4 regions of the Arthrobacter sp. KNU40 genome follow, and region 2 is predicted to be linked to each of the others. Evidence: predicted binding sites of a transcription regulator. Region 2 holds the regulator's gene; each other region holds the start of a gene.
What was found. Region 2 encodes HrcA, which represses chaperone genes, less so after heat shock. Its sites were predicted from a motif close to TTNGCACTCGNNNNNNNCGAGTGCNAA; they were not measured.

Region 1: ACSKT0_RS10465 (Hsp20/alpha crystallin family protein) is a predicted target of HrcA. The motif match lies at 1,103-1,129, and genes of this name have one in related genera.
Region 3: groL (chaperonin GroEL) is a predicted target of HrcA. The motif match lies at 1,092-1,118, and genes of this name have one in related genera.
Region 4: groES (co-chaperone GroES) is a predicted target of HrcA. The motif match lies at 1,172-1,198, and genes of this name have one in related genera.

The regions. Positions count from the first base shown of each region.
Region 1 is NZ_CP195850.1:2,275,741-2,279,017, reverse strand. Features, by position in the region: gene ACSKT0_RS10475 (TspO/MBR family protein) at 1-287, shown strand, start outside; gene ACSKT0_RS10470 (MerR family transcriptional regulator) at 760-1,071, opposite strand; gene ACSKT0_RS10465 (Hsp20/alpha crystallin family protein) at 1,205-1,630, shown strand; gene ACSKT0_RS10460 (J domain-containing protein) at 1,844-2,299, shown strand; gene ACSKT0_RS10455 (hypothetical protein) at 2,334-2,708, shown strand; gene ACSKT0_RS10450 (hypothetical protein) at 2,731-3,114, shown strand.
Region 2 is NZ_CP195850.1:2,631,920-2,635,196, forward strand. Features, by position in the region: gene ACSKT0_RS12130 (16S rRNA (uracil(1498)-N(3))-methyltransferase) at 1-195, opposite strand, end outside; gene dnaJ (molecular chaperone DnaJ) at 198-1,328, opposite strand; gene hrcA (heat-inducible transcriptional repressor HrcA) at 1,396-2,409, opposite strand; gene ACSKT0_RS12145 (DUF3097 domain-containing protein) at 2,591-3,277, shown strand, end outside.
Region 3 is NZ_CP195850.1:779,398-782,674, forward strand. Features, by position in the region: gene ACSKT0_RS03765 (ABC transporter substrate-binding protein) at 1-1,034, shown strand, start outside; gene groL (chaperonin GroEL) at 1,331-2,959, shown strand; gene ACSKT0_RS03775 (RNase H family protein) at 3,160-3,277, shown strand, end outside.
Region 4 is NZ_CP195850.1:3,935,775-3,939,051, reverse strand. Features, by position in the region: gene ACSKT0_RS18290 (THUMP-like domain-containing protein) at 1-636, opposite strand, end outside; gene ACSKT0_RS18285 (hypothetical protein) at 714-1,124, shown strand; gene groES (co-chaperone GroES) at 1,347-1,643, shown strand; gene groL (chaperonin GroEL) at 1,730-3,277, shown strand, end outside.

The sequences.
Region 1 (3,277 bases), 360 kb from region 2:
TCTGGCGCCGACGATCGGCCAAGACCCGCGCAGCCATGACCGCGTACGGTATCCAAATGGCGCTCAATCTGGCGTGGGCACCCACCTTTTTCGGCATGTACCCCGCATGGGGCGACACCGCACTATGGCTGGCCCTACTCCTGATCGCCGCACTGGCCCTGGCCGCGACAGCCACCGTCATCCTCTTCGGTCCCATTAACACAACAGCAGGACTGCTCATGCTGCCTTATATTTCCTGGATCGTGTTTTCCGCCAGCCTGAACCTCTATGCCGCAGCCAACAACTAACGAACCCCGGACCGGCCAAGTACGAGTCTGGACGGGTTGCCTTGGCAAGAAGAAGCAGAGCCCATCCGGACGGCGACAACGGTACCCACAGGTTATGCCGAGCATCCCGAGATTCGGGTCCCAATTCGGAGTGACGGAAGGCTACATCGTCGCGACTCCCTTTCAAGATGCGTCCGACGCTTCCGAACGCCGGCTTGTGTATGTCGGGGTCACCTCCGCCGCAAAATCACGGGACTAGCAGGTCCATGCCCTCTTCGGCCTGTGCGCACTCGTCCATAACTCGATCGCCGGCTTGACCGCCTAGATCGAAGCAGACCATCAAACAGATCAGTCACCGCACCCGGCCCATCTGAATCAGAGCAAGGACGAACCTGTGCTCAAGAAACTAATGACGGGCCGGGGAGCCGGGACCGGCAGGCCGAGGAAGCATCGCCCATCGAGAGTTCAATAGCTGACGGCGATCGGTTCCGCCTTATTCCGGCCGGGCCCGGTCCGGCGCGGCGTTTGCGGACTTGAGTTCCGCCTCGAGGCGCCGGTTGTCGGCCTCCAGGACCAGGACCATCCGGATGCCGGCCAGGTTCAAGCCCGATTCCAGAAGCTCCCCGATCCGCCGCAAGGTCACAAGGTCGTTCTCGCTGTACTGGCGGGTCCCGCCCAGGGTCCTGCCCGGTTCCAGCAGGCCCTTGCGTTCGTAGAGGCGCAGGTTCTGCTGACCCGTTCCCACCAGTGCGGCCGCAACGGAAATCGCATACACGCCCCTCCCCCGGTCCCCGGCCTGCCCCATCGGGCACCTCCAAAATCCTTCGAAAATCAGGCTTGCCCTGACCCATATGCAGTGCTATAAGAAATATATACCAGCCACCATAGATCAGCTGGGTTGACAACAAAAAACTGCGATCTGCAAGGAGTGACACACCATGCTGATGCGAACGGACCCCTTCCGTGAACTCGACCGGCTCGCCGAACAGGTACTCGGCACCACAGCCCGGCCGGCGGCCATGCCCATGGACGCCTGGCGGGAAGGCGAGGACTTCGTGGTCGCCTTCGATCTGCCCGGAGTCAACGTGGACTCGGTGGACATCGACGTCGAACGCAACGTCCTGACCGTCAAGGCCGAACGCCCGGACCCCGTCGGCGAGGACACGGAACTGATCGCCTCCGAACGGCCCCGCGGCATCTTCAGCCGCCAGCTCATCCTCGGCGACGCGCTGGACACCGAAGGCGTCAAAGCAAACTACGACGCCGGCGTCCTGACCCTGCGCATCCCGGTCGCGGAAAAAGCAAAACCGCGCCGCATCGAAATCGAAACCACCGGAAAACAGCGCCAGGAAATCAACGCCTGACCGCCGGCGCACCCTCCCGGACCGGGAGCACCACAGCGGCCCACCATGCAAAGAGGGCGGTCGGGTTCACAGACCACGCCACAGCGCAGCCAGCGCACGGATGGATGAGGCCCCGAGGATGACTCCCGCAACGATGGTCCCCGGCCGAACAGGCCGGGGACCATCCCCGCCCACGGAAACACCCCGCATCCAAAACACACACCACCGCCAACCATGAGGAACAACGGCCCCGACCTTTACGAGACCCTGCAGATCGCCCCCACCGCCACGGCACGCGAGGTGACCCGCGCCTACCGCACGCTCATCCGCAGCCGGCACCCCGACACCCGGGCGGCCCGCGAACACCCCACCGGCCCCGGCCCGACGGAACCGGAGACGAAGACCCAAAAAGAGCTGCAGGAGCTCCGGGACATCATGGCCGCCTACGCCATCCTCGGCAACCCGGAAAAGCGGGGCGCCTACGACCGGGAGCACCCGCGTCCAGCCGCGAACGCCACGCCGCAACGCCCCGGCCCCGTTCGGATCCCAAGGCAGTTGCCTCCCGCCACGGCGCTGCTGATCGGACCGGTCATCTGGGAGCCGCCCGCCCGACGGTCCCCGGGAACGCCGCTCCGGCAACCGTCATATCCGCCAACCCGCTACACGCTCATCCTGCAGATCAGGCGCTGAGAGCCGGAAAACCACACCAGCCCAAGGAGCCCCCATGAGTGCCTGGCGACCCTACGACAACCAACTGATGCCCGCGTTCTACGAACGCTTCGAAAAACGGTGGGGCAAAGGAACAGCCCCGTTCCTGGACCCCGAAACCCACGAACAACCCACCCCCCGGGCCCAATGGATCAACCCGGACACCGGCGCCGCAGTCGCGGTCGTCCCCATCTGGACCGAAGACCCCCAGCACCGCTCCTTCGCCGTGTTCTACCTACCCCCGGCCGGCGACATCTGGATCCTGCGGCCCGGCTACACAAACTACCTCGAAACCGACCCCAAAAACCCCGGGCAAGCCAGCCTGCGCAACGACGCCTTCCGAAAAGCCGTCGCACACGCCAAGGAATTCATCTACGGAACCCAACCCTGAAAACCGTTCCCCGGAGCACACCATGACCCCTCCACAGATCAGCCAGTTCCTCCAGGAATGCATTGTTCACGATGACCCAAGCGAGTCAGGGATCAACGCCGACGCGCTCTACGGGCTCTACGTCAGCTCGTGCTCCCTGAACCGCAAAATCCCCCTCCACGACCACGCCTTCCGCACCGCCCTGCGCCTCGCCGGCCTTCGCACGGAAAACAACGGGAAGAGCAAAAAGAGAGTCTTCCACGGCCTGCGCACGACAGGACCAGCCGCCGTGGACCACATCCTCAACAGCAGCGCCCAAACCCCGGCGGACCCCCCTGGCGGAGAAGGAATTCACGGTCTGGCCGGCCGCGATAACGGACCTAAGCTATTTCTGGCTGTTAATGGATTTCCACACCGCTCCGGCTGACATCATGACCGAGTCCGTGACGATGAGGGTCCAACTCGGGCCCTCGCCGGACACTGTCCGGTATGGAGGCGTGCGCCTCATCCGCTGACTGACCCGCCCGACGGATGCTGTCTTCTGGAAGAGTCCGGTTCATATCGATGCCCGTTGATATCAACGCATCAAG
Region 2 (3,277 bases):
GGTTCCGTGCCCGGATTCGGTCACGGTGCCCGTGAGCCGTTTTCCGGCACCGTCGGCAATATCGACGGCTTCGCCGACTTCCAGGCGCTTGACGGTGACAGCATGCCTGGCTTCGGCGCCGTCGAGCACAAAAGTGTCTCCAGGGCCGAGCCCGTCAAGCGTTCCGGCTGCTGCGAAGAATACGGGGTTGCTCACCGCTATAGGTTACCGAGCTTGTCCCGCAGCTTCGCGAACATACCGCCGCTGGCCACAAGCTTGCCTTCGGTGAACTGCTCTCCGCGCAATTTTGCCAGTTGGCGAAGCAGGTCTTCCTGTGCGGCGTCGAGCTTGCCGGGCGTCTCAACGTGCAGGTGCACCTTGAGGTCTCCCCTGCCGTAGCCGCGGAGATGGGTGACGCCGAGTCCACGCAGGGTGATGACTTCGCCGGACTGCGTGCCGGACTTGACGTCAATCTCCTGGGGACCGTCGAAAGTCTCAAGCTGCAGCTCAGTACCCAGTGCCGCGGCAGTCATGGGAACGCTCAGCGTGGCGTGAAGGTCGTCGCCTTCGCGGATGTAGGTGGAGTCACTGTTGACCCGGATCTCCACGTAGAGGTCACCGGGAGGACCGCCCGCAGGACCTGCTTCGCCTTGCGACGACAGCTGGATGCGGGTCCCGGTAGCGACGCCGCCGGGCACCTTGACGGTCAGTGAACGGCGGCTGCGGATGCGGCCCTGGCCGTTGCACTCATTGCAAGGATCCTTGATGATCGAGCCGAAACCTTCGCACGATCCACACGGTGCGGCTGTCATGACCTGGCCGAGGATCGAGCGTACAGCCCGCTGGACCTGGCCCGAGCCGCCACAGATGTCGCAGCGCTCCGGGTGGGTGCCCGGACGGCAGCATGAGCCTTCGCACGTGGGACAGATGACAGCGGTGTCCACCTCAAGCTTCTTGTTGACACCAAACACGGCCTCACGCAAGTCGATGCGAACGCTGATCAGGGCGTCCTGCCCGCGGCGCATACGTGATGCGGGGCCTTGCATGCCGCCGCCTCCTCCGCCGAAGAAGGTATCGAAGATGTCCTGGAAGGCGAATCCCTGGCCCGCGTATCCTCCGCCGAAACCGTTGTCGGTCCCGTTCTCGTTGCCAGTTGCGTCGTAGACACGGCGCTTCTGGGGGTCGGAGAGGACCTCGTAAGCGTGGGTCACCGCCTTGAATTCCTCGGCTGCGCCGGCCCCGGGGTTCACATCGGGGTGCAGCTTACGTGCGAGTTTGCGGTAGGCCTTTTTGATCTCCTCGCCGGTTGCTTCCGGCGAGACGCCCAGAACGTCATAGTGACTGCTCAAAGTCGGTATCTCTTCCTTGTTTACGGTTCCACTGCGTTTCTTGCGAGGCGCCCTCCAGCCGAGGCTGTCAGCCGCCCAGAATGCGGGAAAGGTAGCGTGCGACGGCACGGACGGCCGCCATGGTGTTGGGGTAGTCCATGCGGGTGGGTCCAAGAATGCCGATCTTGGCGCTGCTGCCCGGACCGTAGCCCGTGGCAACCACCGAAGCCTCCGAGAGGCCGTCATAGGGGTTTTCGCGGCCGATGCTCACCGTGACGCCGCGGGGGTCTTCCGCCATATCCGACAACAGCCGCAACATGACCACCTGCTCCTCAAGCGCTTCGAGGACCGGACCGATGCTCAGCGGGAAGTCCACGTTGGAGCGGGCCAGGTTGGCCGTGCCTGCCATGACCATGCGCTCGTCGCGGCTCCGCTCGGCAAGCCTTTCCAGGCCATGGGCAAGGGCGCCTGCAAGGTTGCGAAGCGTCGGCGGGCACAAGGCAACCACCGAAGGCAGGACTTGCGGCATGAGGTCGAGCTGGGAGCCGGCAATGCTTCCAAGGAACCGCGCGCGCAAGGCCATGAGCTCTTCGTCGGTGGCGTCCGTCGCTGCGTGCACAACGCCCTGTTCCACCTTGCCAGAATCGGCGATCAATACCACCAAGACCTGACGCGGTGCCAAAAGGACAAACTCAATGTGCCGGACACGCGCGCGGCTCAGGTGCGGGTACTGGACGACGGCGACCTGGTTGGTCAGTTGGGAGAGGAGCCGGACAGTGCGCTCAAGGATGTCCTCAACGTCGTCGGGTCCCTCAAGCAAGGAATGGATAGCCCGGCGCTCGGCAGCCGAAAGCGGCTTGACCTCGGAGATGCGGTCGACGAACAGGCGGTAGCCTTTGTCCGTTGGAATGCGGCCGGCACTCGTGTGCGGCGCGGCAATGAGGCCTTCTTCTTCAAGAAGTGCCATGTCATTGCGGATGGTGGCGCTCGACACTCCCAAATGGTGCCGTTCGACCAAGGCTTTGGAGCCGACGGGCTCGCGGGAGTGAACGTAGTCCTCCACGATGGCGCGTAACACTTCAAGCTTGCGTGGTTCGCTCACTGCCCACCTCCAATCAACATTTCAACAATTAGCACTCAACATGCCCAAGTGCTAACAAGTCTAGTATGAGCCACCTCGTTGTTAGCATTGGTACCGCTCGCGGCGAACATGATTCCCGCGAGGCCGTGGGTAATGCCACGGACCGTCAACGATCCCCCTAGCGCAAAGTGGTGTGAAGACCGTGTCTTACGACAATTGGGGCCCGCAAGACCTCACCTCGTCTGCCAAACGGCAACTGCCTGAGGTGCCCGTTGAACGCGGGATGGTTCTCGAGGACGTGCAGTCCGGTTGGGTCGGGGCCGTGACCAGGGTGGAGAAGTCCGGGGGCATGCACATTGTGGTGCTTGAGGATCGGCGGGGAAAGGCCAAATCGTTCCGGCTCGGATTCGGATTCCTCCTGGAGGGACAAGCAGTGAAGCTCGTGCCGCCGGCTCCACGCGCCGCGTCCGCCAAGGCCGCGGCGCAAGCAGGCAGGACGGCATCGGGATCCGTCCGCGTCGCCGGGCAGCGGGCCCAAGTCGCCAAGGCGAGCCGGATCTGGGTGGAAGGCAAGCACGACGCCGAACTCGTGGAAAAGGTGTGGGGAGATGATCTCCGGGTGGAGGGCATCGTCGTCGAGCCCTTGCACGGCGTGGACGATCTCAAGGCCGCCATCGCCGGGTTCTCCCCCGGCCCGGGCCGCCGGCTCGGAATCCTCGTGGACCACTTGGTACCGGATTCGAAGGAGTCGCGGATTGCTGCCGAAGCCATGACGCTGCCGGGCGCCGCGGGAAACGTCCTGATCGTGGGACATCCCTACGTGGACGTCTGGCAGGCAATCCGGCCCAAGGTGTTGGGGATCGAGCAATGGCCAACCATCGCGCGCGGC
Region 3 (3,277 bases), 1.9 Mb from region 2:
AAAGCAGCAGCGCTAGCCAGGCAGCCAGCGCGGCGGCTTTCACTGCCGATACCGCGGCGCAAGCCAAGGCGTTGCTATCAGCCCACGCCGACGTCGTTGTGGGGCCGACGGATTCCAGCCATGCGCCCGCCGCCATCGATGTTCTGTCTCCTGCCCGGATTCCACTTATCTCACCGGCCAACACGGCGTCAGGACTCAGCAGCTACAAGAACGGCGGCTTCTACTTCCGCACTACGGCCGCCGATGCCGCACAGGGCAGCGTCCTGGCGAAGCTTGCCCACGACGCCGGCGCCAAGAGGATTTCCGTCCTGCATGAAGCCGGGGACTACGGAACACGTGTCTCCGGAGCGGTCATGGACGCTGCCCGCAGCCTCGGAATGGACGCCGTGTCCAACGCGGAATTCGCGGCCGGCAAAGCAGCTCCCGCCGCGGCGGGCATCAAGTCCGGCACACCGGACGCCGTCGTCGTGGTTGCCCGTGACGGTGCCCAAGGCGCCCTGGCCGAGCTCCTGAACGCGGGGCTGAGCGGCAAGAGCCTGATTTTGAGCGACGGTGCCATCCGCCAATACGGAACCGCACTCGGTGCCGGTGGCCTCAACGGCGCGCGGGGGATTCTTCCAGGTGTCTTCCCGAGCGCGGCGTTCCAAGCCGATCTGACTGGCATCGACCCCAAACTCAAGGACACGACGTACGCCGCCGAGACGTACGACGCCGTTACCCTCGCGGCGCTTGCGGCCGCAGCGGCGGGCGACGACGCCGGCGGCTCGATCGCGGCCTGGCTCACCACAGTGTCCGGCGGGACGCGTCCGACGTCGGGCGATGCGGCAACGAAAGAACGCACGTCTTGTACGTCATACAAGGACTGCGTCGAGCTGCTGAAGGAGGGCAAGCTCCCGGATTACGACGGCGAGTCCGGCACCATCGGGTTCGACGCCAACGGCGACGTCACCTCGTCGAATTACATGGTCTTCACCTACGGGGCAGACAACACTGCGCGGGTGAGCGGCAAGGAGACGGCCTCACGGACTCCGTGACGGCTTGTGCCCGTAGCGAATTCCCTTGGCGTGGCGAGTAGTTTCCAGCTCTTGCTGCTTGCACTCTCCTCGGGTGAGTGCTAATTATTGATTAGCACTCTCAAGCACTGACTGCTAATTCTTCCCGGCTCCGGCCGTATGGAAACAGTGGCGGTGCCTGAGAGAACAAAGAAAACCTTGCTGGGGTGAGGTCCGGAGCACGCGGCATACAGAGGCCGAATGTGAAGGATCGTCCGTCGCGGGCACCGCAGTGAAGGCACCTTCTTAACGACTGTCCCGAAAGGACTACCGCCGTTATGGCCAAGATCATTGCATTTGATGAAGAGGCACGCCGCGGTCTCGAGCGGGGTCTGAACATCCTCGCCGACGCCGTCAAGGTCACCCTCGGCCCGCGTGGACGCAACGTCGTCCTCGAAAAGAAGTGGGGCGCCCCCACGATCACCAACGATGGTGTTTCCATCGCCAAGGAGATCGAGCTGGACGACCCGTTCGAGAAGATCGGCGCCGAGCTGGTCAAGGAAGTTGCCAAGAAGACGGATGACGTCGCTGGCGACGGCACCACCACCGCCACCGTCCTGGCCCAGGCACTGGTCAAGGAAGGCCTGCGCAACGTAGCTGCCGGCGCCGACCCGCTGTCCCTCAAGCGCGGCATCGAAAAGGCTGTTGAAGCCGTTATCCGCGAGCTGCTTGCTTCCGCAAAGGAAATCGAGACCAAGGAAGAGATCGCGGCCACGGCTTCCATCTCTGCCGGCGACACCGAAATCGGTAACCTCATTGCTGAAGCCCTGGACAAGGTCGGCAAGGAAGGCGTCATCACGGTCGAGGAGTCCAACACCTTCGGTCTTGAGCTGGAACTCACCGAAGGCATGCGCTTCGACAAGGGCTACATCTCCGCTTACTTCGTCACCGACGCAGAGCGCCAGGAAACCATCCTTGAAGACCCGTACATCCTGATCGTCAACTCCAAGATCTCCAACGTGAAGGAACTCGTTGCGGTCCTGGAGAAGGTCATGCAGTCGAACAAGCCGCTGCTGATCATCGCTGAGGACATCGAGGGCGAGGCCCTGGCCACCCTGATCGTCAACAAGATCCGTGGCACCTTCAAGTCCGTTGCCGTCAAGGCTCCGGGCTTCGGTGACCGCCGCAAGGCACAGCTCGCCGACATCGCTATCCTCACCGGTGGCCAGGTCATCTCCTCGGAGGTCGGCCTCAGCCTCGAGAACGCAACCCTCGAACTGCTCGGCAACGCCCGCAAGGTTGTTGTCACCAAGGACGAGACCACCATCGTCGAAGGTGCCGGCGACGCCGACGCCATCGCCGGTCGTGTTGCACAGATCCGTGCCGAGATCGAGAACTCCGATTCCGACTACGACCGCGAGAAGCTGCAGGAGCGCCTGGCCAAGCTGGCCGGCGGCGTTGCAGTCATCAAGGCCGGTGCCGCAACCGAGGTAGAGCTCAAGGAGCGCAAGCACCGCATTGAGGACGCAGTCCGCAACGCGAAGGCTGCCGTTGAAGAAGGCATCGTCGCCGGTGGTGGCGTTGCCCTCATCCAGGCCGGTGCCAAGGCATTCGCCAACCTGCAGCTCGAAGGCGACGAAGCAACGGGCGCCAACATCGTCCGCGTTGCCATCGACGCTCCGCTCAAGCAGATCGCTTACAACGCTGGCCTCGAGCCGGGCGTTGTCATCGACAAGGTCCGCGGCCTGCCGTCGGGCCACGGCCTGAACGCTGCAACCGGCGTTTACGAGGACCTGCTGGCCGCCGGCGTCAACGACCCCGTAAAGGTCACCCGCTCGGCTCTCCAGAACGCTGCGTCCATCGCTGGTCTGTTCCTGACCACCGAGGCCGTTGTTGCCGACAAGCCGGAGAAGAACGCTCCGTCTATGGGTGGCGGCGACGACATGGGCGGCATGGGCGGCTTCTAAGCCCCCGCGCCGGCTCACCAGCCTCACGCACGACGACGGTCCCCGCTTCAGGTGGGGGCCGTCGTCGCCGTTTAACGACGCCCGCTCACTTGTGTGGGGTTTTGGCCCGATGCTCGCTCACTTGTGTGGGGTTTTGGCCCGACGCTCGCTCACTGCCTCGCGGTCCGGGAGTGTCGGGGCGGTCTGGCAGGATGGAAACCATGACGATTATTGCTGCCGCCGATGGTTCTGCCCTCGGCAATCCCGGGCCTGCCGGCTGGGCCTGGTACGTGAACGACTCTTGCTGGAGGGCCGGCGGTTGGCCGCACGGAACCAACA
Region 4 (3,277 bases), 1.3 Mb from region 2:
CGGACCCATCTTGACCCCGACGGACTTGCCGGTGGCGGCCAACGATTCAACGAAGGACAACGGCGGCGAGAACGCCTCGGGGTCCCAGATCCTTTTGGTTCCCGACGACGACGTCGTGCGTCGGGCCGGATCGAGCCACACGCCGTCGACCCCGTCGAGGGGCACCGAGGTTGCGTCGGAGTGCACTACCGTCGCGTGCGGGAAAGGAATGAGGTTGATGGTGGCGCAGGCTGCGGTGGTCTCGTCGAGCTCCACGGCGGTGACCTTGATGTCCATGGAGGCCATGGCCATGGAATCTGCTCCAAGCCCGCAGCCGAGGTCCGCGACGTGCTGCGTGCCGGCGTTGGCGAAGCGTTCGGCATGCCTGGCCGCAACATTGAGCCGGGTGGCCTGCTCCAGGCCGGCTTGTGTGAAGAGCATCTGCCGGGCGAATTCGCCGAACTTGGCCTCGGCCCGGGTGCGGAGCCTGGATTGGGTGAGGACGGCGGCAACGAGCGCAGGGGAGTGGCCGTCTTTGCGCAGGCGGGCATTCAGGGCGAAGGCTTCGTCATCGCGGTACGGTCCCAAGGACGCGAGCAGTTCCCAACCTTCCGTTGTCAGCAAGGGGGCGATCTGTTCCTGCGGTGTGTCAGCCATGGGAACTAGCCTAGTGCTCGCCCGTCATACGGGGTCGGGAGGGATCCGGGAGCGCTCGGGCGGATAGGGTTGATGCCATGGAAGACAACCCAGTACGCCAGCCTGACGACGCCAATGGATCTCCCTCTGCCCCCGATAAACGTCCCTTCGCCGGAAATCTCTCCAGTTATGCCCGTCCTGCGCTCATCGTGGGTGCCTTGATTGCCATTGTCTGCATCGCGCTGTTGATCATTATTTTCTTCCTAGACTCTTTCAACGCGGCCACCTACTCCATGACCGGAAAGAGCGTCCAGGACGCCACGGATGAGGCCCGGGACATCCGTGACACCTACGCCGGTGCCCGCATTGGAGCGATCGTCGGGCTGGTGGTATTCGGCGTCGTCGCACTCGCCAGCGGCGTGGTGCTCTATCTGAACCGCGGAACCGCACGGACGGAAGAGTACGACGACGGCGAGGACGTTGACTTCGACGACCTCGCCGGGCAATAAGCGTGTGAGCCGGAAGCCGCCATTGGACGTTCACCCGTGACGGAATTCTGGCACTCGCCTTGACCGAGTGCTAATGCTTACATAGAGTCTTGATTAGCACTCTCCCTAGGCGGGTGCTAATCATGCCGCCAGGCACTTACCGGCACCGCGACGACGGTAAGCCCGCCACGGCACCCCTGGTTTGATAGTCCATGTACTACCTCACGTAAAGGAGAGATCCGAGTGTCGGTCTCCATTAAGCCTCTCGAGGATCGCATTGTTGTCCGCCCGCTCGAAGCAGAGCAGACCACGGCTTCCGGCCTGGTCATCCCGGACACTGCACAGGAAAAGCCGCAGGAAGGCGAAGTTGTTGCAGTTGGCCCCGGCCGCTTCGATGACAACGGCAACCGCGTGCCCGTCGACGTAACCGTTGGCGACGTCGTCATCTACTCCAAGTACGGCGGAACTGAAGTCAAGACCGGCGGCAACGAATACCTCGTTCTGTCCGCCCGCGACGTTCTGGCGATCGTCGTTAAGTAATTCCCTGGATCCCGCATCGCAGATTAAGTCGGACTTCTTCCGGTCGAATCAGCGGTGCGGGTTTTCCGTCTTGAAAGGACACAACCATGGCAAAGCAGCTTGCGTTTAACGACGCTGCCCGTCGCTCGCTCGAAGCAGGCATTGACAAGCTCGCCAACACCGTCAAGGTCACCCTTGGCCCGCGTGGCCGCAACGTCGTTCTGGACAAGAAGTGGGGAGCTCCCACCATCACCAACGACGGCGTGACGATCGCCCGCGAAGTCGAACTCGACGACCCGTATGAGAACCTTGGTGCGCAGCTGGCCAAGGAAGTCGCCACCAAGACCAATGACGTCGCAGGCGACGGCACCACCACGGCCACCGTACTGGCACAGGCACTCGTCAAGGAAGGCCTGCGCAACGTTGCCGCCGGAGCCGCCCCTGGCGAAATCAAGCGCGGCATCGAGGTTTCGGTCCAGGCCGTGGCCGCCCGCCTTCTTGAGAACGCCCGCGAAGTAGAAGGCACCCAGGTTGCCAGCGTTGCCGCGATCTCCGCCCAGAGCGATGAGGTTGGCGAACTCCTCGCCGAGGCTTTCGGCAAGGTCGGCAAGGATGGTGTCATCACCATCGAAGAGTCCTCCACCACGCAGACCGAACTGGTCCTCACCGAGGGCATGCAGTTCGACAAGGGTTACCTGTCCCCGTACTTCGTCACTGACGCGGAACGCCAGGAAGCTGTTCTGGAAGACGCGCTCATCCTGATCAACCAGGGCAAGATCTCCTCGCTGCAGGAATTCCTGCCGCTCCTCGAGAAGGCCCTGCAGGCTGCCAAGCCGCTCTTCATCATTGCCGAGGACATCGACGGCGAGGCACTGTCCACGCTGATCGTGAACCGTATCCGTGGCACCCTGAACGTCGTTGCCGTCAAGGCTCCGGGCTTCGGTGACCGCCGCAAGGCCATGCTGCAGGACATTGCCACACTGACCGGCGCACAGGTTGTCTCCCCGGAGCTCGGCCTGTCCCTCGACCAGGTTGGCCTGGAGGTCCTCGGCAGCGCCCGCCGGATCACCGTCACCAAGGACAACACCACCATCGTTGACGGCGCCGGCACTCCCGAGGACGTCGCGGCCCGCGTCGCCCAGATCCGTGCAGAGCTGACCCGCACCGACTCCGATTGGGACCGGGAAAAGCTGCAGGAAAGGCTTGCAAAGCTGGCAGGCGGCATCGGCGTGATCAAGGTCGGCGCAGCCACCGAGGTCGAGCTCAAGGAAAAGAAGCACCGTATCGAGGACGCAGTGTCCTCCACGCGTGCTGCCCTTGAAGAAGGCATCGTCTCCGGCGGTGGCTCTGCCCTTATCCACGCCCTCAAGGCACTGGACGAGGACGCTGCCGTCAAGGCACTGGAAGGCGACGCGGCTGCCGCCGTCGGCATCGTCCGCCGCGCCCTGACCCAGCCCCTTCGCTGGATCGCCCAGAACGCCGGCTTCGACGGCTACGTCGTCGTCGCCAAGGTTGCCGAGCTGGAAGACAACCACGGCTTCAACGCGAAGTCCGGTGTGTATGAGGACCTGATCGCCGCCGGCGTGATTGACCCCGTCAAGGTCACCCGCTCCGCGCTTCAGAACGCCGCATCCATCGCAGCCCTGGTTCTCACC